Regions from separate parts of the Janthinobacterium sp. SUN026 genome, predicted to be linked through region 2. Evidence: riboswitches for the same ligand, from Rfam matches in the RefSeq annotation. Region 2 holds a riboswitch; the other holds the start of a gene.

Region 1 (15,116 bases), on a different contig from region 2:
TTGCCTTTAAAGGAAACCAGCATGAAAAAACTCTCGATCAGTGTCGGCCTCGTTTCGACCATCGCCACCCTGGGCGCCTTGCCTGCCGCCCACGCCCAGTCGTCCGCCGGCCCGTCGTCAGTCACCCCGTCGTCAGTCACCCCGTCGTCAGTCACCATCTATGGCTTGATGGATGCGGGCCTGGTGCAGGAAGGCGGCGTCAGCAAGCTCACCAGCGGCGTATCGGCCGGCTCGCGCCTGGGCTTGCGCGGCACGGAATCCCTGGGCAATGGCTTGCACGCCGTGTTCACGCTGGAAGCGGGCGTCCTGAGCGACACGGGCCGCTCCGACCAGGCGGGGCAATTGTTCGGCCGCCAGGCCTTTGTCGGCATCGACAGCTCGCTGGGCATGCTGACCGTGGGCCGCCAGTACAACCTGCAAAGCCAGGCGCTGACCGACGTGGCCGATCCGTTCGAGGGCGGCCTGGCCGGCGCGGCGACCAACCTGGCCGGCTATTCGGCCACGCGCATTGACAATACCGTGCGCTACACCTCGCCGGAATGGCGCGGCGTGACGGGCACCGTCATGTATGGTGCCGGCGAGCACACGGGGATTGCGGCAGATCAACGTTCGCTGGGCCTGGCATTGGGTTATGTCAACGGCCCCCTGACCTTGCGCCTGGCGCGCCAGAGCCGTGCCGGCGAGCCGGGCAAGGCCGACGTGAATAACACCATTCTGGCCGGTAATTACAACTTTGGCGTGGCCACGGCGTTTGCCGGCTATGGCCGCAACACGGGCGATGGCAGCAGCATGTTCTTTGCGGAAAATCCGTACGGCGCAGCGCAGGCGCCGGCCCAGTCCACCGACAGCCGCGACGCCATCGTTGGCGTCTCCGTGCCGCTGGGCGCGACGACCCTGCTGGCCTCGTATGTGCGCAAGGATGACCGCGATGCGGCCAACCGCGACGCGCAGCAGCTGGCCATCGGCGCCACGTATGCCTTGTCCAAACGCAGCAAGGTGTATGTTGCCTACGCGCATATCCGCAACCGCAACGACGCCGCCTACATGGTGGGCAATGCAACCGAAGTGGGCAGCGGCAACCGCGCCTTCAACATCGGCTTGCGCCACTCTTTTTAAGCGGGCAGCATGTTGCCTTCGAGCAGCAATGTCTCGAAAGCGGCGGCGGCCAGGGGGCGGCTGAACAAATAGCCCTGCATCTGGTCGCAGCCGTGCTGGCGCAGGAAGTCCAGCTGCTGCGCCGTTTCCACGCCTTCGGCAATCACTTTCAGGCGCAGGCTGTGCGCCAGCGAAATGATGGCGCGCACGATGGCCGCGTCATCGTCACTGTGCGTGATGTCGCTGACGAAGGTTTTGTCGATTTTCAATACGTCGATGGGGAAGTGGCGCAGGTAGGCCAGGCTGGAGTAGCCGGTGCCGAAGTCATCGATGGACAGTTGCACGCCCAGTCCCTTCAGCTTGGCCATGATGACCGTGGCTTGATCCACGTCATGCATGACCATGCTTTCCGTCAATTCCAGTTCCAGATGGGCCGCGGCGAGTCCCGTGTCCGCCAGCGCCTGCGCCACCGCGTGCAGCAGGTTCTTTTGCTTGAATTGCCTCGCCGACAGGTTGACGGCCAGGCGCAGCGGGCCATGGCCGGCCAGCTGCCAGGCGCGCGCCTGGGCGCATGCCGTGCGCAGCACCCAGTCGCCGATGGGCGTGATCAAGCCCATTTCCTCGGCCAGGCCGATGAAGCTGGCCGGCGGAATCCGCCCCAGCTGCGGGTGGGTCCAGCGCAGCAGCGCTTCCATGCCCACCACCGTGCCGCTGGCCAGATCCAGTTGGGGCTGGTATTCGAGGTGGAATTGCCCCCGCTCCAGGGCGTGGCGCAACTCGCTCTCCAGTCCCAGCCGTTCCAGGGTGCCCGTATTCATGCTCGCGGCATAGAATTGCCAGTGGCCCCGTCCCTGTTCCTTCGCGCGGTACATGGCGATGTCGGCGTGCTTGATCAGCGTGTCGGCATCGTCGCCATCGTCGGGATACACGGCCACGCCCATGCAGCAGCTGAGGAAAAATTCATATTCGCCCAGTTGCAGCGGTTGCGTCACGGCGTCCTGGATGCGCTGCAGGATGGCCACGCCCGGTTCGCCATTGCCATGCTGGGGCAACAGCAGCACGAATTCGTCGCCGCCCAGGCGCGCCACGGTGTCGACTTCGCGCGTCGCGTCGCGCAGGCGCTCGGCCACGCTTTTCAGCACCAGGTCGCCCGCATCGTGGCCCAGGGTATCGTTGACGAATTTAAAGCGGTCGAGGTCGATGAAAACCACCCACAGGGGCAGGCCGCTGCGCCGCGTCACGGCCATCGCCTGCTCCAGCCTTTCGCGCAGCAGGGCCCGGTTGGCCAGGCCCGTCAGGATATCGTGCCTGGCCTGAAATTCCAGTTCCTGTTCGAAACGCATGACGGTGCTGATGTCGTATTGCGCTACGACAAAGTGGCTGACGGGGCCATCGCCATCGTCGCGCACGGGAGCGACGAACAGCTCGCTCCAGTAGCAGCTGCCATCCTTGCGGAAATTGCGCACGATGGCCTTGCCTTCGCGCTGTTCGCGCAGGGCCGCCGTAATGGCGTGCATGTCTTGCCGCCCTTGCTCGGGACCTTGCAAGTCTTCCAGACGCTGGCCGATGACTTCGCCGGCCGCATAGCCGGTGATGCGTTCGAAGGCGGGATTCACGTATTCGATCAGGTAGCCGGGCGCGTCGGCGCTGCACAGGATGATGGCATTGGCCGACACTTCGATGATGCGTTCGCGCAGCCGCAGCGACTTTTCATTGTGCATGCGCGCGGCGATGTCTTCGGACAGGCGCAAATTGGCAAACTGCAGCGCCGCCGTGCGTTCGCCCGTGATGCGGGCAATCACGGAATTGCGCGACACCAGCTGATACACATACGCGGCCGCCAGCAGGCTCGACAGCAGACCGCCCAGCAGCACGTACAGCGAGCCGCGGTGGTTGGCGTCCAGGCCCATGCCTTTGGCCGGCAGCAGGGCGGCGCCCAGGGTATGCGCGCTGGCGTGGTACTGCAGCAGCAGCCGGGTGCTTTCCGACTCGATCTGGCGCGCCGAGGCGTAGCACAGGGCCGTCAGACACAGTCCGAACGCCAGGGTGAGCAGGGCCGAAGTGGAAACGGAAATGGAGATGCGCTTGAAGAATGATTGCATGGTGACGTCCCGTGGCAGCGCCGGTGCCGATCCATGATCAGGCAGGCCGGGCAGTGACTGACTGTAGGGCGGGCGGCGAAATACCGTCCGTTCGCTACCGAACGGACGGCCGTGCCGGCAAGAAATATAGTCGGGGCACCGTGCCAGCGCTGTGTTACGCTGCACCACATGGCGGCCCTCGTTCGGACGCCTTTCATCGATCCCCTAGCTGACGACTGGAAACCAGGAAACCTGCCCATGTCGAGTCCGCATGCCCAGCTGCACAACCCGAATCAAAACCATTTGCTTGCCGCCATGCTCGACGCCGATTTCGCGCGCCTGGCCCCGTACCTGGAGCAAGTGTCGATGCTGCTCGGCGACGTGATCTACGATTCGGGCGACAAGCTGCAGCATGTGTATTTCCCCACCACGGCCATCGTTTCCATTCATTACCTGCTGGAAAACGGCGGTTCGTCGGAAATTGCCGGTGTCGGCAATGAAGGCGTCGTGGGCGTGTCGCTATTTATGGGCGGCAACTCGACACCGAGCCGCGCCGTCGTGCAGACGGGCGGCGTCGGCTACCGGCTGAAGGCGCATTTGCTGATGGAAGAGTTCGACCGCGCGGGGCCCGTCATGCGCCTGCTGCTGCGCTATACGCAGGCGCTGATCACGCAAATGTCGCAGACGGCCGTGTGCAACCGCCACCATACGGTGGAGCAGCAGCTGTGCCGCTGGCTGCTGCTGACCATGGACCGCTTGCCGAACCGCGAGCTGACCATGACGCAGGAGTTGATTGCCAACATGCTGGGCGTGCGCCGCGAAGGCGTGACGGAAGCGGCCGGGCGCCTGCAGCAGCGCGGCTTCATCAGCTACCGGCGCGGCCATATTTCCGTGCTGGACCGCGCCGGCCTCGAAGGCCATGTGTGCGAATGCTATGGCGTGGTCAAAAAGGAATTTGCGCGCCTGTTGTCGGACGTGCGCCAGCGCCAGGCTTCCTGAAGACCGCACTGCCTCGTATTCTTATCGTTGTCATAGCCCGGGCTACCTCATGCAATCTGTCGAAAACATTCCCCCGCGCGCACCGTCGCGCTGGCCCATGGCGCTGGCGTTTTCCTTCAGCGCCGTCGCGCTGCTGGCCGTCGGCGTGCTGGCCTGGCGCGCGCCGTTCGAGACGGCCTGCGTCATCGACGCGCTGGTCTTCTTGCTGCTGATGCTGCTCGTGGCGCTGTACCGGCGCACGGTGGCGGCCAGTCTGCCGCGCCAGCTGCTCAAGGCGGGCGCCTTGCAGGATGCGATCTTCAACAGCGCCAATTTCTCGTGCATCGCCACCGATGCGCAGGGCGTGATCCAGATTTTCAATGTGGGCGCCGAACGCATGCTCGGTTATGCGGCGAGCGACGTGGTCGACAAGCTGACGCCGGCTGGCATTTCCGATGCGCAAGAAATTGTCGCGCGCGCGGCCGCCCTCAGCGCCGAACTCGACACCGTCATCACGCCCGGCGTGGAAGCGCTCGTCTTCAAGGCCACGCGCGGCATCGAAGACATCTATGAACTGACCTACATCCGCAACGATGGCAGCCGCTTCCCCGCCATCGTTTCCGTGACGGCCTTGCGCGATGCGCAGAGCAAGGTCATCGGCTACTTGCTGATCGGCACCGACAATACGGCACGCAAGCAGGTCGAGGCGGAACAGGCGCTGCTGGATCAGCGTCTGCGCGAACAGCAGGCGTACACGCGCTCGCTCGTCGAAACCAACAATGCCGAGTTGAAGAAGGCGCGCCTGGTGGCGGAAAAGGCCAACCGCGCCAAGTCCGAATTCCTGTCGAGCATGAGCCACGAATTGCGCACGCCCCTGAATGCCGTACTGGGCTTTGCGCAGCTGATGGCGTCCGACGTGCCGCCGCCCACCGTGCCGCAGCAGCGCTCGATCGAACAAATCCTCAAGGGAGGCTGGTATCTCTTGCGCTTGATCAATGAAATCCTCGACCTGGCCATGATCGAATCGGGCAAGGTGACGTTGTCGCAGGAAGCGATGTCCCTGCTCGACGTGCTGCAGGATTGCCAGGCGATGATCGCGCCGCAGGCGGAAAAGCGCGGCATCAGCCTGCATTTCCCCCGCTGCGGCGAAGCCTACTTCGTGCATGCGGACCGCACGCGCGTGAAACAGGTGATGATCAACCTGTTGTCGAACGCCATCAAATACAACCAGGGCGGCGGTTCCGTCACCGTCGACTGCAGCCAGCGCGGCGCCAGGGTACGGGTCAGCGTGCGCGACAGCGGCGCCGGCCTCGATGCGGGGCAGGTGGCGCAGCTGTTCCAGCCCTTCAACCGCCTGGGACAGGAAAACAGCACGGAAGAGGGCACGGGCATCGGCCTCGTCGTCACCAAGCAGCTGATTGAATTGATGGGCGGCACCATCGGCGTCGACAGCACCGTCGGCGTGGGCACCACCTTCTGGTTCGAGCTGGCCGCCAGCAATGCGCCGGCACTGATGCTGGGCGACGGCGACGCGCTGCCGCAGGCGCAGGAAGCGCAGGAAAGCCAGCGCACCTTGCTGTACGTGGAAGACAATCCCGCCAACCTGGCGCTGGTGGAGCAATTGATCGCCCGCCGCAGCGACTTGAAGCTGCTGACGGCTATCGATGCGCACCTGGGCATCGACCTGGCGCGCACGTATCAGCCGGATGTGATCTTGATGGATATCAACCTGCCCGGCATCAGCGGCTATGGCGCTCTGCATATCCTGCACGACGATCCGCTCACGAAACATATTCCCGTGATGGCCCTGTCGGCCAACGCCGTGCCGCGCGACATCGAGAAGGGCCTGGAAGCGGGTTTCTTCCGCTACCTGACCAAGCCGATCAAGGTCGTCGAATTCATGGATGCGCTCGACGTGGCCCTGCACCATGCGGCCGCGCACGGCCTGGCCGACGACACTCATGCAGTACGCTAATTCAGCATTTATTTTTAGGAATACCGCCATGCTTCAAGCCACCGAGATCCTGAACGCCAGCATCCTCATCGTCGATGACCAGGAGGCCAACGTCATGCTGCTGGAACAGGTGCTGCGCAATGCCGGCTATACGCGCATCACCTCCACCATGGACCCGCAAGCCGTGCGCGCGCTGCACCAGCAGCACCGCTACGACCTGATCCTGCTCGACTTGCAGATGCCGGAAATGGATGGTTTTGAAGTCATGGAAGGCTTGCGCGACCTCGAGGCGGGCAGCTATCTGCCCGTGCTGGTGATCACGGCCCAGCCGGGCCACAAGCTGCGCGCGCTGCAGGCGGGCGCCAAGGATTTCGTCAGCAAGCCCTTCGACCTGGTGGAAGTCAAGACGCGCATCCACAACATGCTGGAAGTGCGATTGCTGTACCAGAAGCTGGCCGAATACAACAAGTCGCTGGAACAGATGGTGGAAGTGCGCACGGCGGAGTTGCGCGAAAGCGAAGCGCGCTTCCAGCGCTTCACGGAACTGTCGTCCGACTGGTACTGGGAACAGGATGCGCAGGGCAACTTGACGCGCTTTTCCGGCCCCGTGGCTGAAATGCTGGGCATCGGCAGCGAGGAAGAGCCGCAGCGTTGGAACGCGGCCGAACGCGCCTCGCTCGACGCCAAGATTGCCGCAAGGGAACCGTTTCTCGACTTTATCTACAGCCGCGCCAACCTCGACGGCAGCACGCAATACCTGCAGGTGAGCGGCGAACCGATGTTCGACACGGGCAGCCGCTTCATCGGCTACCGCGGCATCGGCCTCGATGTCACGGAGCGCCATCGCAGTGCCTGATTTATACTTGGCGCCATCGATACAGACCAGGAAAAATCATGACCGACAAATCTCCCTCCTACTGGTTCCCCGCCAAGACCTATGGCTGGGGCTGGGGCTTGCCCATCACCTGGCAAGGCTGGCTGGTGTTCCTGGCCGCGCTGGCGCTGTTCGCCTGCGGCGCCTTCCTGTTCCCTCCGCAAACCATGCTGGTCGGCTACATCGTCTATGAAGTGGCCATCGTAGCCGTGCTCATTTTCATCTGCCAGCTGAAGGGCGAACCGACCAGCTGGCGCTGGGGCAAGAAGAAATAAGCGCGCTGCAGTCTGTTGCAATGCAGCAGATGCGCAAAGACGACACCTGCAAGAAATCATCTGGCCACGCGGCGGAACCGCGTATAATTGGCTCGCTGCCGCAAGGCGGCAAACGCTAGGGGTCCTGCCTTTCGCTGTGGAAACACGGTGCAAGCGCGGGTGAGAAATACCCTCCGAACCTGATCTGGATAATGCCAGCGAAGGGAAGCTTTAGGATGACTGCACCCCGCTTTTCCGCGTGCGCAATTCCGAACCTCCTTAGCTGGCTCCAGGCTTAAAAATAGTCTAGCCAAGGAGCCAAAATGAACGCCAACCCGAAATTCCTCTCCGCCACCGCCACGGTCGACGAAGCCGCCATCGCGCCGCTGCCCAATTCGCGCAAGATTTACGTGCAGGGCAGCCGCCCCGACATCCGCGTGCCCATGCGCGAGATCAGCCAGTCCGACACGGAAGCGTCGTTCGGCGGCGAAAAGAATCCGCCGATCTACGTCTACGACACATCCGGCCCGTACACGGATCCGGATGTGAACATCGATATCCGCTCCGGCCTCGATACGCCGCGCCTGCCATGGATCATGGAGCGTGCCGACACGGAAGAATTGCCTGGCCCCACCTCCGACTACGGCATCGCCCGCCTGGCGGACCCGAAGCTGGCCGAGCTGCGTTTCAATTTGCACCGCAAGCCGCGCCGTGCTATTGCCGGCAAGAACGTGACGCAAATGCATTACGCGCGCCAAGGCATCATCACGCCGGAAATGGAATTCGTCGCCATCCGCGAAAACATGCGCCGCCAGGAGTATTTGCGCGAGCTCAAGGCTTCCGGCCCCATGGGCGAGCGCCTGGCCGACCTGATGGGCCGCCAGCATCCGGGCCAGTCCTTCGGCGCCAGCATCCCGGCGGAAATCACGCCGGAATTCGTGCGCGAGGAAATCGCCCGCGGCCGCGCCATCATCCCCGCCAACATCAATCACCCGGAAGTGGAACCGATGATTATCGGCCGCAATTTCCTGGTGAAAATCAATGCGAATATCGGCAATTCCGCCGTGACGTCTTCCATCGGCGAGGAAGTGGAAAAGATGACCTGGGCCATCCGCTGGGGCGGCGATAACGTGATGGACTTGTCGACCGGCAAGCACATCCACGAGACGCGCGAATGGATCGTGCGCAACAGCCCCGTGCCGATCGGCACCGTGCCCATCTACCAGGCGCTGGAAAAGGTCAACGGCAAGGCGGAAGATCTGACTTGGGAAATCTTCCGCGACACCCTGATTGAGCAGGCCGAGCAGGGCGTCGATTACTTCACCATCCACGCGGGCGTGCTGCTGCGCTATGTGCCGATGACAGCCAAGCGCCTGACGGGCATCGTTTCGCGCGGCGGCTCCATCATGGCGAAATGGTGTCTGGCGCACCACCAGGAATCGTTCCTGTACACGCATTTCGAAGAGATTTGCGAAATCATGAAGGCGTATGACGTGTCGTTCTCGCTGGGCGACGGCTTGCGCCCCGGCTCCATCTACGACGCCAACGACGAAGCGCAGCTGGGCGAACTGAAAACCCTGGGCGAGCTGACGCAAGTTGCCTGGAAGCACGACGTGCAAGTGATGATCGAAGGTCCGGGCCACGTGCCCATGCAATTGATCAAGGAAAACATGGACTTGCAGCTGGAACAGTGCGGCGAGGCGCCGTTCTACACCTTGGGACCGCTGACGACGGATATCGCGCCCGGCTACGACCACATCACCTCGGGCATCGGCGCGGCCATGATCGGCTGGTATGGCACGGCCATGCTGTGCTACGTGACGCCGAAGGAACACCTGGGCTTGCCGAACAAGGCGGACGTCAAGGACGGCATCATCACGTACAAGATCGCGGCGCACGCGGCCGACCTGGCGAAAGGCCATCCGGGCGCGCAAATCCGCGACAACGCGCTGTCGAAAGCCCGCTTCGAATTCCGCTGGGACGACCAGTTCAACATCGGCCTGGACCCGGACAAGGCGCGCGAATTCCACGATGAAACCTTGCCCAAGGATTCGGCCAAGGTGGCGCATTTCTGCTCCATGTGCGGCCCGCATTTCTGCTCGATGAAGATCACGCAGGAAGTGCGCGAATACGCGGCCGGCATGGGCATCGCGGAAGACAAGGCGCTGCAGCAGGGGATGGAGGTGAAAGCCATCGAATTCATCAAGAACGGCGCCGAGCTGTACCGCAAGGTCTGAAGGAGGGCGTGATGACTGCATTGATCGACATCACGCTCAACGGCGCGCCGCACCAGGTGCCGCCGGGGCAAACCCTGGACCAATTGATCGCCGCGCTGTCGCTGGAAAACCAGGCGCTGGCGTTGGCCGTCAACCGCAGCGTCGTGCCGCGCAAGGCGTGGCAGGACAGGGTCCTGGAAATTCAAGACCAGGTGGAAATCGTACGCGCCATCGGCGGCGGTTAAGTTGAGAATAGACAAGGAAACGCACATGAATACCGCAACAAACAACGACCTGCTGACCATCGCAGGCAAACAGTACCAGTCGCGCCTGCTGGTGGGCAGCGGCAAGTACAAGGATTTGCCGCAGACGCGCGAAGCGACGGACGCGGCCGAGGCGCAGATCATCACGGTGGCGATCCGCAGGGTGAATATCGGGCAAGATCCGAACGCGCCCAGCCTGCTCGATTTCGTGCCGCCCGACCAGTACACGATCTTGCCGAACACGGCCGGCTGCTACAACGCCAAGGATGCCGTGTACACGCTGCAACTGGCGCGGGAACTCCTGGGCGGGCGCAATCTGGTGAAACTGGAAGTGCTGGGCGATGAAAAGACGCTGTTTCCGCACATGCCGGAAACCCTGGTCGCGGCCGAAGCGCTGGTCAAGGATGGCTTCGACGTGATGGTCTACTGCAGCGACGATCCGATCCAGGCGAAGATTCTGGAAGACATCGGCTGCGTGGCCGTCATGCCGCTGGCGTCACTGATCGGTTCGGGCATGGGCATCTTGAACCCGTGGAACTTGTCCTTGATCATCGACCAGGCGAAAGTGCCCGTGCTCGTCGATGCGGGCGTGGGTACGGCGTCGGACGCGGCCATCGCCATGGAACTCGGTTGCGATGGCGTGCTGATGAATACGGCGATTGCCGGCGCGCGCGACCCCGTGCGCATGGCGCATGCGATGAAGCTGGCCGTGCGGGCCGGGCGCGAAGCGTTTTTGGCGGGCCGCATGCCGCGCAAGTTCGCCGCCTCGCCCTCGTCGCCGATGGCGGGCCGGCTGGCGTGATGGAGCGACGGCGTCCCACCGTGCTCGTGTTTGCCGGTGCCGACCCGTCGGGCGGCGCCGGCATCGCCGCCGATATTCTAGCGATTGCGGCGCAGGGCGCGCATGCCTTGCCCGTCATCACGGCGCTGACGGTGCAGGACAACGACCGCGTGTTTGCTGTCGAGCCCGTGGCGCCGGAATTGCTGCGCCGCCAGGCGCAGGCGTTGATCGCCAAGGTCGCCATCGATGCCGTGAAAATCGGCATCCCCGGCAGCGCGGCGAATGCGGCCGTCATCGCGCAACTGATCGCCCAATTGCGGCTGTCCCGCCCAAGCTTGCCTGTCGTGCTCGATCCCGTGCTGGCCAGCGGCCATGGCGACGTGCTCAGCCGGGACGACGCCGTGCTGGCGCTGGCGCCCTTGCTGCCCGTGACTACCGTCATCGTACCGAACGGGCCGGAAGCGCTGGCCCTCGGTGGCGCAGATAACCTGCGCGCGCAAGGCTGTGGACACGTGCTGGTGACGGGCGGCCACGGCGACGGTGAGGAGATCGTCAACCGCTGGCTGGACGGTGACGGGCGCGCGCGCGAGTGGCGCTGGCCGCGCCTGCCCGGAGAGTTTCATGGCAGCGGCTGCACGTTGGCGTCGGCCATCGCGGCCCGCCTGGCATTGGGCCAGCCGCTGGCGCAAGCGCTTGACCGGGCGCAAGCCTATTGCCATGCGGCCCTGGCCGGCGCGTATGCGATTGCGCCAGGTCAACTCATGCCGCAACGATTCATTGAATAAGGAAAACATCATGCGTGGACTGTATCTGGTCACCCCGAACTGGGATGACACCGACCGCCTGCTCGATATCACGGAGCAGGCTTTGCATGGCGGCGTGGCCCTGCTGCAATACCGCCACAAGAGTGCCGACGCGGAGCAGCGGCGCGAACAGGCGGGCGCCTTGCTGGCCCTGGCCCGCAAGTATGGCGTGCCTTTCATCGTCAACGATTTTCTCGAGCTGTGCGAAGAGCTGGACGCGGACGGCGTGCACGTGGGCGGCACGGACGCGTCCGTCGCGCAGGTGCGCGCGCGCCTGGGCAAGGACAAGCTCGTCGGCGCCTCCTGCTATGGCGACATGGCCCTGGCGCGCACGGCAGCAGAGGGCGGCGCCAGCTACGTGGCCTTCGGCGGCTTTTATCCGTCGCTGGTGAAAAAGTATCCGGTGACGACGCCCCTGGATATCGTGCTGCAGGCGAAACGCGAAATCGCCTTGCCCTGCGTGGTGATCGGCGGCATGACGCCGGAAAACGCGGCGCCGCTGGTGGCGCGCGGGGCCGACATGGTGGCGGCGATCAGCAGCGTATTTGGCAAGGGATCTCAGGCGGACGATGTGGATATTGCAGTGCAGCAATTCAATCTGCTGTTTGCGCAGGCCGGGGAGGCGTGAGGGGGCGGATTTGGCGAATAATCGGCATATAATAAGGGCATCATTCATTACCGAGGTCCCTTTACCCATGAGTCAGCCAGCCGCCGCGAAACGCCTTATCCTGATCGTTGACGATGACCAGCTCCTGTTGGAATTCCTTGGCGAAGTCCTGCGCCATGCCGGCTACGAGACGGCCCTGGCCCATTCGGCCGAAGTGGCGCTGCAGCTGATCGCCCAGCGCGAGCCTGACCTGGCCTTGCTCGACATCCACATGCCGGGCATGTCCGGCCTGGAACTGGCCAAGCGCCTGCACGGCGAAACGGCCGTGCCATTCATGTTCCTGTCCGGCAGCGGCGACAGCGAATCGGGCAAGCAGGCGGCCGCCTACGGCGCCGTCGGCTATGTCGTCAAACCCGTCGACGAAGGCCGCTTGATGCCGGCGTTCGAAGCGGGCCTGGCGCGCGCCGATGAAATCCGCCAGCTGCGCCGCACCGAGCTGAACCTGAACGCGGCCCTGGCCGCCGGCCGGGAAACGAGCCTGGCCGTCGGTTTGCTGATGGGCAAGTTCCAGACGGACCGCAACACGGCGTTCGAAGTGCTGCGCGACCACGCCCGCTCCAGCCGCCGCAAGATCAATGAAATCGCCAGCCAGCTGCTGCTGGCCGAGGAAACCCTGAACGGCTTGCACGGCGCGTTTTTGAACCGGGCGAAAACCAAGTAAGAGTTTCAAGTAAGAGTTTCAAGTAAGCGTTGCACCGGCGCCGGCGTGGCATGTCGGCGCCTGCCTTGTTATGATGTGACGATACGGCGCGCTGGCGCGCCTGGTTCAACCATACACAGGACACACATGAAAACCAAAGCAGCGATTGCATGGAAGGCGGGCGCGCCTTTGACCATCGAGGAAGTCGACCTGGCCGGCCCGCGCGAGGGCGAAGTACTGGTCGAGATCAAGGCCACAGGCATTTGCCACACCGATTACTACACCCTGTCGGGCGCCGATCCGGAAGGCATCTTCCCGTCCATCCTCGGCCATGAAGGCGCGGGCATCGTCGTCGACGTGGGGCCTGGCGTGAAAAGCCTGAAGAAGGATGACCACGTCATCCCCCTGTACACGCCGGAATGCCGCCAGTGCAAATTCTGCCTGTCGCAAAAGACCAACCTGTGCCAGTCGATCCGCTCGACCCAGGGCCGCGGCCTGATGCCGGACGCGACGTCGCGCTTTTCCATCGACGGCAAGCCCATCTTCCACTACATGGGCACGTCCACTTTCTCGAACTACATCGTCGTGCCGGAAATCGCCCTGGCGAAGATCCGCGAAGACGCGCCCTTCGACAAGGTCTGCTACATCGGCTGCGGCGTGACGACGGGCGTGGGCGCCGTGCTGTTTACGGCCAAGGTCGAGGCGGGCGCCAACGTGGTCGTCTTCGGCCTGGGCGGTATCGGCTTGAACGTGATCCAGGCGGCGAAGATGGTGGGCGCCGACAAAATCATCGGCGTCGACATCAACCCGGCGCGCCAGGCTATCGCGCGCAAGTTCGGCATGACGCATTTCGTCAACGCCAACGAGGTGGAAAACGTTGTCGATACCATCGTGCAGCTGACGGACGGCGGCGCCGACTATTCGTTCGAATGCATCGGCAACACCACCACCATGCGCCAGTCGCTCGAGTGCTGCCACAAGGGCTGGGGCCAGTCCATCATCATCGGCGTGGCGGCGGCCGGCCAGGAAATTTCCACGCGTCCGTTCCAGCTGGTGACGGGGCGCGTGTGGAAAGGTTCTGCCTTCGGCGGCGCGCGCGGTCGCACGGACGTGCCGAAGATCGTCGACTGGTACATGGAAGGCAAGCTCAATATCGATGATTTGATCACACACAGGCTGAAGCTCGATGATATCAATCAAGGTTTCGACTTGATGAAGAGCGGTGAATCGATCCGTTCCGTCGTGCTGTATTAATGAATTGAAATACGCCGTACCACGGCGTTTTTGCGGAGGCTGCGGCCTCCGTTTTTTTTTGCCCGGCATGCCATCCATCGTCCGTGCTTGCCATCCAGGCAGGTCTTTTTGCAGCCTGTCGCACGGCGCTGGAGGCCAGGTCCGCTTGCCGCTACAGTCAACGCTCCACCACTTTTGCGACGAGGCAGCCATGACCACTTCCCATCGTTTGATCCTCAGCCTGGCCGGTATCCTGCTTGGCGGCAGCGCGCTGGCCGTGCAGCCGCCGCAACCGCCCGCGCCACCGGCCCCGCCTGCCGCGCCCAGCGTGCAGGTCAGCCGTTCGCTCGACAAGGGCGAAAGCTATGCGCTGGTCGATGGCACCAGGGATAGCGAGGGCGTCATCGTCGTCGACAGCGATATTCACTTGGAGCAGGTGGAAAAACTCAAGCGCTCGATCAAGGGGCCGTTCCTGTGGTTCCGCGACCAGGGGCAGGCCTATGTGCTGCAGGATGCGGCCTTGCTGGGCAAGGTGCGCACGGCATGGGAACCCTCGAAACAGCTGGGCAAGGAGATGAGCGCGCTTGGCGATCAAATGGGCGCGCACGGCAAGGCCATGGGGGAAATGGGCCGCAAGATGGGCGCCCGCAGCCTGGAAAAAGGCAGCGCGCGCGAGTCGGAACAGCTGCGCTTGCTGGGCCGCCAGCAGCAGGAGCTGGGCCGCAAGCTCGGCGACGCCTCGCGCCGCCAGGCGCTGGCGACGAGCGACACGGCGCGCCGCGCGGCCGAGCGCGACGTGGAACGCCTGCAACAGCAGATGGAAGATGCGCAGGACAAAATGGAAGAGATCAACGACCGCATCGCCGACGTACACGAGCGCGAGGCCGAGAAAATGGAGCAGATGTCGCGCCAGATGGAGCAGCGCGGCAAGCCGATGGAAGCGCTGGGCAAGCAAATGGGCGACCTGGGCCGCCAGCAGGAAAAAGTCGTCAAGATCGCGGACAAGACCACGCGCCAGGTGATCGCCCAGGCGCTCAGCGAAGGCAAGGCCAAGCTGGTGCGCTGAAGGAGGTGCTCAATTAGCAGGCCAGTGGCTTGCGCATCAGGCAGCGAAGCGCCGGATCGTGTCCGTCCTGCGCTTCGCGCGCCAGCTTGAGCGCGTGGCCTGCGCCCAGCGCCGCGGCCCCGATTTCGCTGAAACCGTGGCGCGCATAGTAGGGTGCGTTCCATGGCAGGTGGCGATACGTGCTGAGCGTCAGGCAGGCGCAGCCCAGCGC
Region 2 (15,116 bases):
GAAATCACGCATAAAACCATCGTCAACGGCATCAAGTTTTCGCTGCAGATCGGCCAGCGCATCGGCTTGCTGGGCCAGAATGGCGCCGGCAAATCGACCCTGATCAAGACCATCGCCGGCGAACTGATGCCGCTGACGGGCGACGCCACCATGGGCAAGGGCCTCAACATCGGCTACTTCGCCCAACACCAGGTGGAAATGCTGCGCCACGACGAATCGCCGCTGTGGCATCTGGCGAAGATCGCCCCGACCGTGCGCGAGCAGGAACTGCGCAACTTCCTCGGCGGCTTCAACTTCCCCGGCAACATGGTCACCGCGTCGATCGCACCGTTCTCGGGCGGCGAAAAAGCCCGTCTGGCGCTGGCCCTGATCGTCTGGCAGCGTCCGAACCTGCTGCTGCTCGATGAACCGACCAACCATCTGGATCTGGAAACGCGCGAAGCGCTGACGGAAGCGCTGGCCCAGTTCGAAGGCACCCTGGTCGTCGTGTCCCATGATCGCCACTTGCTGCGCGCCACCACCGACGAATTCATCATCGTTGCCGACGGCAAGCTGCAACCGTTCGACGGCGACCTGGACGACTACAAGGATTGGCTGTTCAAGACCAAGCTGGGCAAAGGCACGGACGTGCTGCCGGCCGCCGGCAAAGCCAACAAGACGGACTTCCCCGTGACGTCTTCCGTACCTTCGCCGGTAGCCGCCGCCCCTGCCGCGCCCGTGCGCGACAAGCGCAAGGAAGCGGAAGAGCGCCAGAAAACGGCCGCCCTGCGCAAGCCGATCGAAAACAAGATCAAGCGCCAGGAAGAGCAGATCGCCAAGCGCAATGCGCAAAAGGCGGAAACCGACGCCAAGCTGGGCGAGCCGACCATCTATGACGCGGCCAACAAGGCCAAGCTGAAGCAATTGCTGGCCGACCAGACCTTCTTCACCAAGGACCTGGCGCAACTGGAAGCGGAATGGCTGGACTTGCAAGATCAACTCGAAAAGCTCGGTTAAGCAAGTAGCGACAAAAGACGACTTCCGGGTCGTCTTTTTTTATGCCGCCTGCATGGGGCTGGGGCTGCGGATCGCCATCAGGCGGTCGATGTCGACGAGGATCAATCGGCGTCCCGCCACCGTGCCCAGGCCCAGCAGATAATCGGCTTCCGTCTCGCCCAGGCCGGGCACGGCGGCGATGTCGGCGGGCGCCAGGCTGACGATATCGGTGACGCCATCGACCACCATGCCCATCACGCCATTGCTCAGCTGCAGGATGATCACGTCGGTGGCCGGGTCGGGCGCGCCGTGGGCGCTGCCGAACGCGGCGCGCATGTCGACGATGGGAATGATCACGCCGCGCGAGACGGCCACGCTGTGCAGCACTTCCCCTTCCGAGGAAAAACGGTCGAGTTCCTTCAGGGGGCGCAATTCCCGCACGCAACGGTAATCGAGGCCGTATTCCAGGCCGCCCAGCCGGAAGCTCAAGTACTGCGTCAGGTATTGCGCGGTTGCGGCGCCAGGCGTGGTCGTGGGCTGCATGGTGTTCCTTTCATCCGGTAAGCGCTGCCAGGATGCGCAGTGGCGCAACGTTGGCCCCATGCTAACCAGCATCGCCGCAGGCGGCGTTGAGAAAACTCAACTTTCCCGGAAGGCCAGCCTGACCTCGGCGCCCCGCCTTGCGCCGGCGCAGCCATCTTCCCTTACAATACCCACATCATCCCCCCACAGGCAGGCCATGCAACACCTCGTCAACCCCGCTGAAGTTGAATTTTCCGCCATCCGCGCCCAGGGTCCGGGCGGGCAGAACGTCAACAAGGTGTCCAGCGCCATCCATCTGCGCTTCCCCATCGCCGCCTCGTCGCTGCCGGAAGCGTACAAGGAACGGCTGCTGGCCCTGCGCGACAGCCGCATCAGCAAGGATGGCGTACTGGTGCTCAAGGCGCAGCAGTCGCGCAGCCAGGAGCAGAACAAGGAAGAGGCGTTGCGGCGCTTGCAGGAAATCATCGACAGCGTGACTTTCCTGCCCGCCGTGCGCCGCGCCACCAAGCCCACGCGCAGCTCGCAGCGGCGCCGTCTCGACAGCAAGAGCACGCACAGCGTCCTCAAACAATCTCGCGGCAAGGTTATCGACTGATCAGAGTGGCGGCTGGTAGGTCCAGTCCAGGCTGCCCGTGCTGTCCGCAAACACGGGCTGCGTGGCCGGCGTGGCGCTGCGCAGCAAGGCCTTGATTTCCTTCGGCGGCCGGTCGTAGACCTTGGCCGGTCCGGGCGGCACGACGAGGGCGCGCACCGTCGTCTCGCCATCGACGAGGCCCAGGGAGCAGCGCGACTGGCCCGCCATCGCCTGCCGCTCCTGGCGCAATTGTTCCACCAGCGCCAGCATCTGCGCGTGCAGGATTTCCGACTGTTTCACTTCCACGCGCAGCCGCGCCACCTCTTTCAGCACGGGAGCGATGCGCGCGGCCAGCTTGTCGTACTGCACCTGTTGCATTGGCTGCAGCTGCAATTCGCCGCGCCGCAGCTGGCCCGCCAGGGTCAGGTAGTTGCGCACCTCGGGCAATTGCGCGATGGCATCTATTTCCTGCTGGCGCTTGTGCTGCACCTGCAGGAATTGCGCCGCCTTCGCCAGGCTTTCCCCGATCTTTTGCTCCAGCGCGCTCAAGTCGGGCACGAGGGGGAACAGCAGCATTTCCACCTGCCTGCGGGGACCGGCGCTGCCGATGCGGATGGTGCGCGCCGCCACGGCGCAGCCTTCGGCCAGTTCGATGACGACCTCGTCGGCGATGATCTCGCAATTGCTGGCGCTGTCGATCACCACGCGCGTGCCGGCGATGACGCAGCTTTCGGCCCGCTTCACGTGCACTTCGCCGCTCAGCGCCTGCAGCACGGAACCGGAAGCGACGCCCTCGACGCGCACGTCGCCGTGCTCGTTGAAGGCCGTGCCGCCCACCAGGTTGCGCTTGAGCCATATCAACCCGCCATGCGAGTGCAGATGGCCATACACGTCGCCATGGATGGTGATGTCGCTGCCGTCGAGCTGGCGCTGCTCCTGCACTTCGCCGTACTCCTCGTAGGCGGCGCGCAGCTTCAGATTGCCAGTGGTGCGGCTGCTGACGCCTTCGCGGCTGACGATCTTGTTTTCGATCGACATCTTGCCGTGCTCATCGACATTCACATAGCCATCCATGGTGGCGACGACGAAAGCGCCATCGCTGAAATACTCGACCGACGTGCCTGGCCCCGCCACCGCAGCCAGGTCCAGTTCCAGCGGCGCGGACGGCGGCAGCGCCTTGCCGGCCAGGTCATAGCCAGGCAAGCCGGGCGTGCCCGGCAGCAGGCGCAGCAGGCGCGCGTGCTTTTTCACTTGCGGGAAGCGGTTCTTGAAGCTGAGCAAATCCAGGCGGCCATCGGAGCGTTCGCGCGGCGCGTCGTCGCGGTGGATGCCTTGCGACACTTCGACCAGCTGGGCGTCGCGCCCCGGCTGCGGCGGCAGCACCCGCGCCACCGTGATGCGCTCGGCCTTGCCGCTGGCGAGCATGGCGCGCACGGCCACGCTATCGATGCCGTAGTGCACGCCCTTGCACCACAAGTCAGCCACCAGCTCGTCAAACTCGCGGCGCGCCGGCGCCTGGCCATCCGCGTCGGCAGGCAAGGTTTCAAAGTAAAACTCGGCGTTGTCGCCACGGATCTTGATCTGTTTATACAGCGCGCGGCGCTGGGGCGGGAATGGCGCCACGCGCACGGCGATGCGCAGCAAGGCGTCACCCTTGGGCGCGGCGCGGGGTGCGGGCGCATGGAACAGGGTCAGCAGGAACAAACCGTAATCTAGGCCCGCCAGCAACTGCCCCGACTGGAACAGCTGGTCGACGGCGGCGCGCAGCTGCGCCGGCGCCAGCGACAGGTCCAGGAACACGCCCTCGTCGCGCTGGACCAGGCCGTGCGGCAAGCCGCCTGCGGGGACCGCATCCGGAACGGGTGTGTCGTCGTCGCTCACGCCTTGCCTCCCCCAGCAGCCATTTCAAAGAATTGCCTCCGTGCACTAGAACAATATCACGGGGCGGGGCCGTGTGCCTGACTCAGCAACAATGCATGCGGCCAGATGCAAACAGGGCCATGTCTTGCGAGATGGCCCTGTCGGAGGGGGGATGGCTGCCTAGCGGCGCGGCGGGTTGGAATAGATATCCTGGCCCACTTCGTTGATCTGGCGGCGCAGGTCGCGCCGCTCGTCGGGCGTCATGCGGCCCGTGCGGCGCGAAGCGTCGGCGCCTTCGTTGGCGCGGCGCTGCTCTTCGGCGCGCGTGTCGAAACTGCGTGCGTCACGCTGTTCGCGCACTCGCGTATCATTGCTGCTGGTGCGCTGTACCTGTTCATACCGCTGGGCCTGCATTTGCTGCTGGTCGTCACGGCGTGGCGGCGGCTGGTTTTGCGCTGACGCCAGGCTGGCGGCAAACACGGAGCAAACGGCAAATGCGGACAGCACAGTTGTACGTGCGGCAATAGCTGCGCTGGGAGCGGCGTGAATTTTTTTAGTAAAGATATTCATTGAGTTCCTCTTCCGCGATGCCGTATAAACTTAAAGCTGATTTCCACTGTGGCCCCAGTGTATGATGCTTTACACGGTGCAGTAAGAGTAATTGGGTAAAGTTTGTAACACTTTGTAATGGGTCGCCACAGCCCCTTGCCGACGCCGCGCGAGGCGTTACTATAGCAACTAATATAAGATAACACGACACCCTAAATGACCACAACCTCCACTTCCGGCAGCAACACACCAACGCAATCGATCCACGGCCACCAGGCAAAAATCATGGTGGTCGATGACGATGTGCGCCTGCGCGACCTGCTGCGCCGCTACCTGACCGAACAGGGTTTCAATGTCTTCACGGCAGAGAGCGCGACGGCCATGAACAAGCTGTGGCTGCGCGAACGCTACGACCTGCTGGTGCTCGACCTGATGCTGCCGGGCGAAGACGGCCTGTCGATCTGCCGCCGCCTGCGCGGCGCGGGCGACCAGACGCCGATCATCATGCTGACGGCCAAGGGCGAAGACGTGGACCGCATCGTGGGCCTGGAAATGGGTGCCGACGATTACCTGCCGAAACCGTTCAATCCGCGCGAGCTGGTGGCCCGCATCGGCGCCGTGCTGCGCCGCAAGGGTCCCGATGAAATCCCGGGCGCGCCGTCGGAAACGCCGCAAACCTTCGAATTCGGCGACTTCGTGCTGGACCTGGGCACGCGTACCCTGAAAAAGAATGGCGAAACGGTGCCCCTGACCACGGGCGAGTTTTCCGTGCTGAAAGTGTTTGCCCGCCATGCGCGCCAGCCCCTGTCGCGCGAAAAACTGATGGAACTGGCCCGCGGCCGCGAATACGAAGTGTTCGACCGCAGCCTGGACGTGCAAATCTCGCGCCTGCGCAAGCTGATCGAGCCAGATCCGTCGAGCCCGCTGTTCATCCAGACCGTATGGGGCCTCGGCTACGTCTTCATCCCGGACGGACAGCCGCGCTGATCGCTGGCGAGGCATGATGAAGCTTTTTCCCGATATCAGCCTGGCGCGGCTGAAAAGCGGCTTGTTCTGGCGCACCTTTTTGCTGCTCGGCACCTTGACCACGGTCAGCATGATCGCGTGGTTCAGCATGATTTCCTTCATCCAGCGCGAGCCGCAGGCGCAGCAGATTTCCGCCCAGATCATTTCCGTCGTCACCATCACGCATGCGGCCTTGACGCACTCGGCGCCCGAGTTGCGGCGCGAGCTGCTGTTCGACCTCGTCAGCAATGAAGGCATCCGCATCTTCTCGCTGGAAGAGGACGACCGCATCGAGCCGCCGCCCGACAATTACCTGATGCCCGACATCGAGGCGCTGGTGAAGGCCAAGCTGGGCAAGGACACGCGCTTTTCCGCGCGCGTCAACGGCGTGGCCGGCTTCTGGGTCAGCTTCAAGATCGACGACGACGAATACTGGCTGATGCTGGACCGCGAGCGCCTGCGCGGCCTGACGGGCTTCCAGTGGCTGGGCTGGGCCAGCCTCGTGTCCCTGCTGTCCCTGCTGGGCGCGGCCATCATTTCCAGCCTGATCAATCTGCCGCTGTCGCGCTTGACGGCGGCCGCGCGCGACATCGCCAAGGGCAAGCAGCCGGCGCCGCTGCCGGAAAAGGGGCCGATCGAAATCATCGAGGCGAACCGCAGCTTCAACCAGATGGTCGACGACCTGAAACAGGTGGAATCGGACCGCGCCGTGATCCTGGCCGGCATTTCGCACGACTTGCGCACGCCGCTGGCGCGCATGCAGCTGGAAGTGGAAATGGCGAACCTGTCGGACGAGGCGCGCGAAGGCATCCAGTCCGATATCGGGCAAATGGACGCCATCATCGGCCAGTTCCTCGACTATGCCAGGCCGACGGAGGCGTCGAGCTTTACCGACGTCGACCTCAGTGGTTTGCTCAACGACATGACGCGCGAAGCGATGCGCCTGCCGGACGTGAAGATCAACGCCAGCATCGCCGACGGCGCGCATGCGATGGGGAACCCCACGGACCTGCGCCGCGTGCTGAACAACCTGATCGAAAATGCGCGCCGCTATGGCAAGACGCCGGACAGCGACGTGACGGAAATCGACATCGCCTGCCAGGTGCGCACCAGCCACGGCGCGAAAAAAGTGATCATTGAGGTGCAGGACCACGGCACGGGCGTGCCGGCGGAAAAGATCGAGCAGCTGATGAAGCCGTTCACCCGCCTCGACACGGCGCGTGGTCAGGCCAATGGCGCAGGCTTAGGTCTGGCCATCGTCGACCGCGTGCTGCTGCGCCATGGCGCCGAATTGCAAGTGCGCAACCGCGAAGGCGGCGGCCTCGCGTTTCAGATCAGCTTGCCAGCGGCGTAAACGGACGGGAACGGTACAGTTGTGCCGTTCCCTGCCGCTCAGGCGGACGCCTGTTCCTGCGCCAGCAATTTATTCATCAACAATTCCGTCGCCCCATAGCCGTACAGGGAATCGCTTTCCATGCCCGGCGTATCGAAGGGAATCGATTCCTCGCGGTTCAGCTTGGCAGGGTCGGCATCCGCATAGCTGGCGCGCCAGGCGCGCTGCAAGGATTCATTGCGGCGGATAAAGGCCGGCATGGGCCAGGCATCGCGCTCCCAGTGGCGGCTGTCGCCCAGCAGGGGCCAGCGCTCGTTGAGCAGGGCCATGTCGCCCGTGCGCAGGCGGCGCACGGCCTGTTCCGGGCGCAAGCCTTCCAGCTCTTCCAGCGTGGGCAAGCTGTCGCGCTTCGGCCCGAACATATACGCCAGCATGATGCGCCCGGCAGGCGCCCTGCGCGCCACCACGCCGACGGCATAGCCGCCGCCCGGCAAGGGCACGGCAAACCAGCTGCCTTCTCGGTATGGTAATGATCTCATTTCTTGAAGCCCCCTGAAATACACCGGACAGCCGCTGCTATCCGACGTTAAATTTAATTAGGGGCACAGTCTACGCGAAGCGATGCGAAAGTGGCGCATGGTACGCCACAGCAACAAACCAATAGTTACAATATTTTCTCGTCATAGTGATACTGGGCAACAATCGGCCCCGCCTTGAACAGCGCTTCCTTCATGGCCGTGTCCAGGCGCGCGTCGCGGCGGCGCATCCATTCGAGCAGCATGGCCGCTTCCTTGCGGCTGGTGTCGCCCGCATGCGCGAGCACGCGGCGCAGTTCCGGGTCCGTGCACGCCTCGAAGCGCTGGCTGTTCAAGTCCAGCGCCTGCAGTGCGGCGATGGTGGCGCCGATGGCGCGGTGCATGTCGAGCGCGGTGGCCGGCAGGCCGGATTCTTCCAGTGGGACGGTGGTCATGCGCATTCCTTTTCGCGTGGTGGTGACATCGGCTGCATTCTCCACCGCGCGGACGAAAAGCTCAAGCGTCCACGGCACGTTTCCACCCATTCGGCCATAATCATGGCTCAGCAACAGCCTAAACCTCAGCGGCAGGAGCCCCATGTTCAATTTCGACTTTTACAATCCGACGCAAATCCTTTTCGGCCAGGGCCAGATCGCCGCCATCACGGCGCTGATCCCGCCCCAGGCCAGAGTGCTCATGACGTATGGCGGCGGCAGCATCAAGCAAAACGGCGTCTACGATGAAGTCAAGGCGGCGCTGGCCGGCCATACGGTGCTGGAATTTGCCGGCATCGAACCCAATCCCAGCTATGAAACCCTGATGCAGGCCGTGGCCATGGTGAAAAGCGAGCGCATCGATTTCCTGCTGGCCGTCGGCGGCGGTTCCGTGGTCGATGGCACCAAGTTCATCGCCGCGGCCGCCCTGCACGAAGGCGTGGCCTGGGACATCCTGGCCAAAGGCGGCAAGATCGTCGAAGCCGCCCTGCCCTTCGGCACCGTGTTGACCTTGCCGGCCACGGGTTCCGAAATGAATGGCTCGGCCGTGATCACGCGCAAGGCCACGCAGGAAAAGCGCTCGTTCATGAGCCGCAAGGTCTATCCTAAATTCTCCGTGCTGGACCCGTCGAAGACGTTCACCTTGCCGCTGCGCCAGGTGGGCAATGGCGTCGTCGATGCGTTTGCGCATGTGATGGAACAGTATTTGACCTACCCTGTGAACGCGTCCGTGCAAGACCGCTTCGCCGAAGGCATTTTATTGACGCTGATCGAAGAAGGCCCAAAAGCCCTGTCGCACCCGGACGACTACGACGTGCGCGCCAACGTGATGTGGAGCGCCACCCTGGCCTTGAACGGCCTGATCGGAGTGGGCGTGCCGCAGGACTGGTCCACGCACGCCATCGGCCACGAATTGACGGCCTTGTACGAACTCGACCATGCGCAAACCCTGGCCATCATCCTGCCCAGCATGTTGCGCGTGCGCAAGCAAGCCAAGCGCGCCAAGCTGCTGCAATACGCGGCCCGCGTGTGGGGCCTGGACGGCGGCGACGAGGACGGCCGCATCGAGGCCGCCATCGCGCGCACGGAATTCTTCTTCCGCCACATGGGCGTCAAGACGCGCCTGGCCGACTACGGCCTGAATCACGCCAGCGTGGACGCCGTCGTGTCCGCCCTGGAAGCGCACGGCATGACGGCCCTGGGCGAACAGCGCGAAGTGACGCCCGCCGTCAGCCGCAAGGTGCTGGAACTCAGTCTGTAGATTCGCACCACACTGTTGTAAAACGGTCAGCCGGGTGGGACAGCTGGCCGTGGTTCATGCTAAGCTGTCATTTCGCTAGGGGTCCTGGAGCAGTCATCCGGGTGAGAGATACCCTTCGTACCTGATCTGGATAATGCCAGCGAAGGAAAGCGCAAAGTACCTCCCTCCTTTGATAGCTCCTGCGTTGGCGCCAGCCGAACAAGCAGCCTGCCGTGCTCTTTCCCAGAGACGGCTTGAACCACGAGCAATCTATGTCCACACCGAATTTATCCGTTTCTGTTCTGACCCTGGCCATCCTGCACGCGTTTGCCGCGCCCGCCCTGGCTTCCGACGCAGCCGACCCGCAGGCGCAAAGCATGGCCGAAGTCGTCGTCACGGCCAGCAAGGCGCCGGCCGCCAAGCGCGCCTCCGTGGGCGGCTTCAGTGACGCGCCGCTGCTGCAGACGCCGGCATCCGTCACCGTCATTTCGCAAAAAGACATGCAGGACTTGCAGATCCGCAATCTCAGCGATGCAGTCAAGCTCGACACCAGCATCAACGACGCCTACAACGCCGTCGGCTATGCGGAACAGTTTTCCATCCGCGGCTTCAAGCTCGACAACAATTCCAGCTACCGCAAGGATGGCGTGGCCATTCCTGGCGACACGCAAATCCCGCTGGAAAACAAGGAACGCATCGAAGTGCTGAAGGGCCTGGCCGGCTTGCAGGCAGGCGTGGCCGCGCCGGGCGGCGTGATCGACTTCATCGTCAAGCGTCCCACCGCCGCCCCGCTGCGCACGGTCACCGTGGAAACGCGCGAGCGCGGCACCGTGTACGGCGCCATCGACCTGGGCGGCCGCCTGGAAGACACGCGCTTCGGTTACCGCGTCAACGTGGCGGCCGAGCGCCTGCGCTCCTACATCAAGGGCGCGGACGGCAACCGCAAGTTCATTTCCGGCGCCTTCGACTGGCAGATTTCCCCGCAAGCGCTGCTGCAAATCGATGCCGACTACCAGGACAAGGCGCAGGCGACGGCGCCCGGCTTCCAGCTGCTGAACAATAAAACCTTGCCAACCGGCATCAGCGCCGACGCCATGCTCAACCTGCAGCCGTGGACGCGTCCCGTGGAAACCGTCACCAGCAATCTCGGCCTGCGCTTCCAGTACGCGTTCAATGACGACTGGCATGCCACCCTGTCGGCCAACCAGCACTCGTTCAAGCGCGACGACTACACGGCCTTCCCGTACGGCTGCAGCGCGCAAGACCTGTACCCCGGCTTCTGCGGCAATGGCGACTTCGACGTGTATGACTACCGTAGCCTGGGCGAGACGAAAAAACCGCTGAGCGCGCAAGCCATGATCCAGGGCAAGTTCACCACCGGTTCCCTGCGCCATGAATTCACGGCCGGCGTCTCGACCTTCCGCCGCAAGGACCGCGCCGGTCTGTACGTGTACGACTGGGTGGGCGTGAGCAACATCTACCAGCCGCAGATTGTCGGCACCTCGCCCGGCGTCACGGGCCCCGTGCGCCTGGTGCGCAAGGACACGGAAAACTCCGTCTTCGTGCAGGACATCGTCAGCCTGGCGCCGGACTGGAAACTGCATGGCGGCTTGCGCCATATCAATGTCGACGGCTACCAGTATGTACTCAAGGCCGATACGGAAATCCGCGCCAAGCACGATTTCCTGCTGCCCAACGTCTCGCTCGTCTACACCCCGCTCGACAATCTCTCCGTGTATGCGGCCTATTCGCAGGGCATGGAACATGGCGGCACGGCCGACCGCAAGGCGCTCAATGCGAACGTGGAATTGTCGCCCAGCCGCTCGAAGCAGATCGAACTGGGTGTGAAGATGGATGTGACGCCGGACTTCATGCTGACGGCCAGCCTGTTCCAGATCCGCAAGGGCCTGGAATTCAACCAGTACGTCGACAGCAGCAAGAGCGCCTACAACTTCGTGCGCGAAGGCCAGGCCCAGCACCGGGGGCTGGAATTGTCGGCCCAGGGCAAGGCATCGTCCAGCCTGAGCCTGGGCGCGTCCGTGACGGCCCTGAACAGCCAGCAGTCAGGCACGGGCAATGCCGACCTCGACGGCAAGCGCGTGCCCAACGTGCCGGCCTTCAAGGCGGCCGTGCATGCGGATTACGCCGTGCAACAGGTGGCGGGCTTGAGCGTGAATGGCAGCTGGGAATATGCGGGCAAGAAAGCGTTTGAGTACAGCAACACGACCTTCGTGCCGTCGTACAACGTGTTCAACCTGGGCGCCGCGTACGCCACGCGCATCGCCGGCACGCGCGCCGTGCTGCGCGCCGCCGTCAACAACGTGGCCGACAAGTTCTACTGGCGCGACGTGACGCCGGAATCGGATGGCTATCTGTATCCGGGCGCCAGCCGCACCTTCAAGGTCTCGGCGCAGTTTGACTTTTAATTGAGGGAAATGGCAGGCGCCGCAGCGAGCGCCTGCTGCAGCAAAGGCGCCGCCTGTTCCAGGCGCGCTTCCAGGCTGTCGCGCAGCACGTGGTAGACGATGCCGCGCGCGTCGAGCTCATCGAGCAGGTAGCGGTAGATCAATTGGCGCACGGCTTCGGACTCGCGCTGCAAGCCATCGGCCACCCAGGGGCTGTCGGGCGCCGTGACCAGGGTCAGATCGTACTGCGTGGCATCGGCCAGCGCCGCCAGTTGCGCATCTGCACCGTGAAAATAATGGCGGCTGTACACCACCGTCATCAAGGGCGTCGTGTCGCAGAACAGGAAGTGGCGGGCTTGGGCGGCAGCGGCCGCTTCGCGTTCGACTTGCGTACGCGCAATACCATACTGATCCGCCGCGACGGGCACCCTGCCTTGCGTTTCCACAAACTCGCGTAAATACTCGGGCACCCACACCGTGCCATGGCGCTCGGCCAGGGCCGCCGCCAGAGTCGACTTGCCCGACGATTCCGCGCCCAGGATGGCCACGCGCACGCAACGCTCCATCACTTGAGGACCATCGCGCTCGGCGCGGCCGGGGCCGACTTCCTCCACGCCAGCAAGCCGATGACGGCCATCACGACGAAGAACGCGTACAGCACGGCCGTCAGGGTCAGGCCCTTGTGCACATACAGCCACACGTACAGCACGTCGACGATGATCCAGGCGATCCAGTTTTCCAGTTTCTTGCGCGACAGCAGGAATTGTCCCACCAGGCTGCCTGCCGTGAGGAAACCGTCCGCATGGGGCACGTCCGTGTCCGTCGTCGTCAGCAGCCAGGCGATGAGCAGGAAGCCCACCAGCCAGCCGACGGCGCATGCCAGCCAGCCGCGGCCGTCGAGGCGCGTCACGGGCAGGGTCTTGCCGCCGCTGGCCGGATGCAGCCACTGGTACCAGCCCCAGAACGAGACGCTGATGAACAGCAGTTGCAAGGCCATGTCGCCATACAGGCGCGATTCGAAAAACACGAAACCGTAGGCGGCCGAGGAAATGATGGCGAACAGCCACGCCCAGTGATTCTGGCGGATGTTCAGCGCAACGGTTGTCAATGCCAGGACAAAGGAAATCAGTTCAAGCGGCGTGGTGGCAAAACCCAGCAGGAGAAGCGTATCGTTCATGGGAATCGTGATGAGGCTGGTGGTGCAGTATGCAATACCAGCCATGAATAAGCAAGATTGCCCGCACCGCCAGCCGCCTTCCCCGCTCAGGCAAAGCCGCCCTTGACGGCGCGCGCCAGCGAACGCTGCACGATCAGCTTGTGGAAAGGCCGGATCACCAGGATGTAGGCGCGCCCCACCCGATTATGGCAATGCACGACGCTGGACATGGTCACGCTGCCATGCCGCCCCGCGTCGCGGTTGCGCAGCACCGACAAACGGAAGTCCAGGTGGCTGTCATCCTCGCCCACGATGATTTCATCGTCGCTGACGGCAAAGATGCGGAAGATGCCGATGCGCTTGCCAGGCCTGGCTTCCATCTGCCTGGCCGTCCGGATGCCGAAGCGCGCCACGATGGCGTCGCGCACCACCATCAGCTTGCGCGCCCAGCCCGGCTGACTGCCCAGCAGCACGCGCGCCAGGCTTTCCATGTCCATCTGGCGCGCCTGCGCAGTCGGCAACTCGACGGCATACGCGTCGGCCAGGTTGCTGCCCGGATACAAGGGGGCGATGCTGGCGCCTGGCGGCAAGGCCACGGCGCGTACCACGTTGCTTATCTCTTGCATGTGCTCTCCATGTGTTCAGTGATAACATGGCCATCATACACGACAATGTGAACAGCGATAACATAACATGAGCACGAACAGCAATTATCACCATGGCAACCTGCGCGACACCCTGGTCGCCGCCACCATCGCGCAACTGGCGCAACAGCACGACGCCGCCCTTTCCCTGCGCGAACTGGCGCGCACGGTGGGCGTGTCGATCGCCGCCGTGTACCGCCACTTCCCCAGCAAGGAAGCCTTGCTGGCCGACGTGGCGGCGGCCGGCTTCGCCAGCCTGATCGCCAAATGGGAAGCCGAACTGCCGCCGCAGGGCAGCCTGCCTTCCGAACAGCGTTTTCAGTTGCTGGGCCAGCAATACATCGAATTCGCCCTGGCCGCGCCGGCCCACTACCGACTGATGTTCGAACACCAGGACGTGCGCCAGTTCCCCGCCCTGCAGGACGCGGCGCAGGCGTGCTTCCAGTACGTGCTGCAGACGGCCGGCGCGGCCGTGCGCGAAGCGGGCCTCGATGCGCGCTGGGACAAGGCCGCCGCCAGCGCCGGCTGGTCGCTGGGCCACGGCTACGTGATGCTGCTGCTGAGTGGCCGCCTGGCCATGGCGGACGGCGGCGACGAGCTGTCGCCGGCCATGGTGCCGCGCTTTTTTCAGTTGCCCGTGGAGGCATTCATGCAGGCAAAGAATAAAATCGGACAAGAATAATATTTCAAGGCCCGCCTCTTCAAGCTGCGTCGCTGTCATCGACGCCGCAGGCAAAAGGCCGACGCTAACACTGCAGCGTTTTCCCTCCTACAATCATCCTCTTACCTTGAGTCAGGGCAACAAAGTCATTGATGAAGCTACGCAGCGAATTTTCAAAAATACCGCTATGTCCAATCACCAGATTGTTATCCGTGTAGGCAACAATGAAGGGATTGTAGGGACGGTGTGGTTCTATCGGCCGGAAATCAACATTTCCATATTTCTTTTCGGCAGACAGGTCGCGCTGCGCGACCTTGCATGGACTATGCTCATATTCGGCCGGATCGAAATTTTGCTCGACAACTGGCTCGTCCAACTTCACGCTCATTACGTGGGTTCGCTGCGGGCCATATTCGCCAAGCGCCTTGCCCCACAACGGCCACCTGTCATCGTCAGGCTTGCCATTGATGGTCGAGCCGAGTGCGCGGCCGATAGGAAACGCCCACTTGCGAGCCCAATCGCCCTGGGATGAAATAACCAACATGACTGGCGCCTGCGCTTTGTCATAGCTGCGGCGCGATGCCATCTGGTGGATATTTTCATACTGTGCCGCTTCAAGTGCCGGATTGACCAGCACGGTCAAATCGCCAAAACCTTGCAATGGCCCGGCCTTGTCAGCCGCCAGTTCTTTTTCGATTGTTTCAGCAACAGCTTTGAAGACGACCTGCCCACCAAAGCTGTGCCCAAACGCAAGCAACCCCATGAAAGGCGTATTTTCCGACTCGCGCCGGGCTTCGCCGCGGTCGCGATAAAGGCCATTGAGCGCGAGCAAAAAGTGATGCAAGTCGCCTTGCCCCACCCGTTCTGCCGCCCGTTTACGGCCCCAGAAAGTGCAGAAACTGAGCGGCATCGGTAGCGAGCGACCGCGCCAGCCGACATACACGCCGATGACATTCACGTCCCCGCTGCTGGTCAGATTCATCCGCGAACGCGTATAGGGTCCAGCGACGCCAAGCGGTGCATCATTCAGGACAGCCCTGGTCTTGGCAAGCGAACGAGAAAAATCAAATGCATTGGTATCATCGGGATCGGCATTGTGATGCCAGCCATGGACGAAAACTACTACAATGGTATTCTTGCTCTTCGCTGAATACCGAATAAC

The links. Region 2 has a riboswitch for thiamine pyrophosphate ahead of OX459_RS06580 (TonB-dependent siderophore receptor). Riboswitches for the same ligand answer to the same signal wherever they lie in the genome.
Region 1: another riboswitch for thiamine pyrophosphate. It lies ahead of thiC (phosphomethylpyrimidine synthase ThiC); the one in region 2 lies ahead of OX459_RS06580 (TonB-dependent siderophore receptor).

The regions. Positions count from the first base shown of each region.
Region 1 covers NZ_JAPQNU010000006.1:104,066-119,181, forward strand. Annotated here, with positions in the region: gene OX459_RS23820 (porin) at 22-1,116, shown strand; gene OX459_RS23825 (EAL domain-containing protein) at 1,113-3,197, opposite strand; gene OX459_RS23830 (Crp/Fnr family transcriptional regulator) at 3,435-4,175, shown strand; gene OX459_RS23835 (ATP-binding protein) at 4,225-6,129, shown strand; gene OX459_RS23840 (response regulator) at 6,158-6,964, shown strand; gene OX459_RS23845 (hypothetical protein) at 7,003-7,257, shown strand; TPP riboswitch at 7,365-7,480, shown strand; gene thiC (phosphomethylpyrimidine synthase ThiC) at 7,560-9,473, shown strand; gene thiS (sulfur carrier protein ThiS) at 9,485-9,697, shown strand; gene OX459_RS23860 (thiazole synthase) at 9,723-10,517, shown strand; gene OX459_RS23865 (hydroxymethylpyrimidine/phosphomethylpyrimidine kinase) at 10,517-11,281, shown strand; gene thiE (thiamine phosphate synthase) at 11,292-11,927, shown strand; gene OX459_RS23875 (response regulator) at 11,995-12,627, shown strand; gene OX459_RS23880 (S-(hydroxymethyl)glutathione dehydrogenase/class III alcohol dehydrogenase) at 12,754-13,860, shown strand; gene OX459_RS23885 (hypothetical protein) at 14,051-14,905, shown strand; gene OX459_RS23890 (GNAT family N-acetyltransferase) at 14,919-15,116, opposite strand, start outside.
Region 2 covers NZ_JAPQNU010000001.1:1,441,075-1,456,190, reverse strand. Annotated here, with positions in the region: gene OX459_RS06630 (ATP-binding cassette domain-containing protein) at 1-996, shown strand, start outside; gene OX459_RS06625 (chemotaxis protein CheW) at 1,036-1,518, opposite strand; gene arfB (alternative ribosome rescue aminoacyl-tRNA hydrolase ArfB) at 1,715-2,113, shown strand; gene OX459_RS06615 (flagellar assembly protein A) at 2,114-3,973, opposite strand; gene OX459_RS06610 (hypothetical protein) at 4,133-4,522, opposite strand; gene ompR (two-component system response regulator OmpR) at 4,787-5,488, shown strand; gene OX459_RS06600 (sensor histidine kinase) at 5,502-6,860, shown strand; gene OX459_RS06595 (Imm26 family immunity protein) at 6,899-7,378, opposite strand; gene OX459_RS06590 (hypothetical protein) at 7,504-7,809, opposite strand; gene OX459_RS06585 (iron-containing alcohol dehydrogenase) at 7,952-9,109, shown strand; TPP riboswitch at 9,177-9,274, shown strand; gene OX459_RS06580 (TonB-dependent siderophore receptor) at 9,361-11,514, shown strand; gene OX459_RS06575 (ATP-binding protein) at 11,511-12,059, opposite strand; gene pnuC (nicotinamide riboside transporter PnuC) at 12,059-12,670, opposite strand; gene OX459_RS06565 (DUF2867 domain-containing protein) at 12,757-13,275, opposite strand; gene OX459_RS06560 (TetR/AcrR family transcriptional regulator) at 13,343-13,975, shown strand; gene OX459_RS06555 (hypothetical protein) at 14,040-15,116, opposite strand, start outside.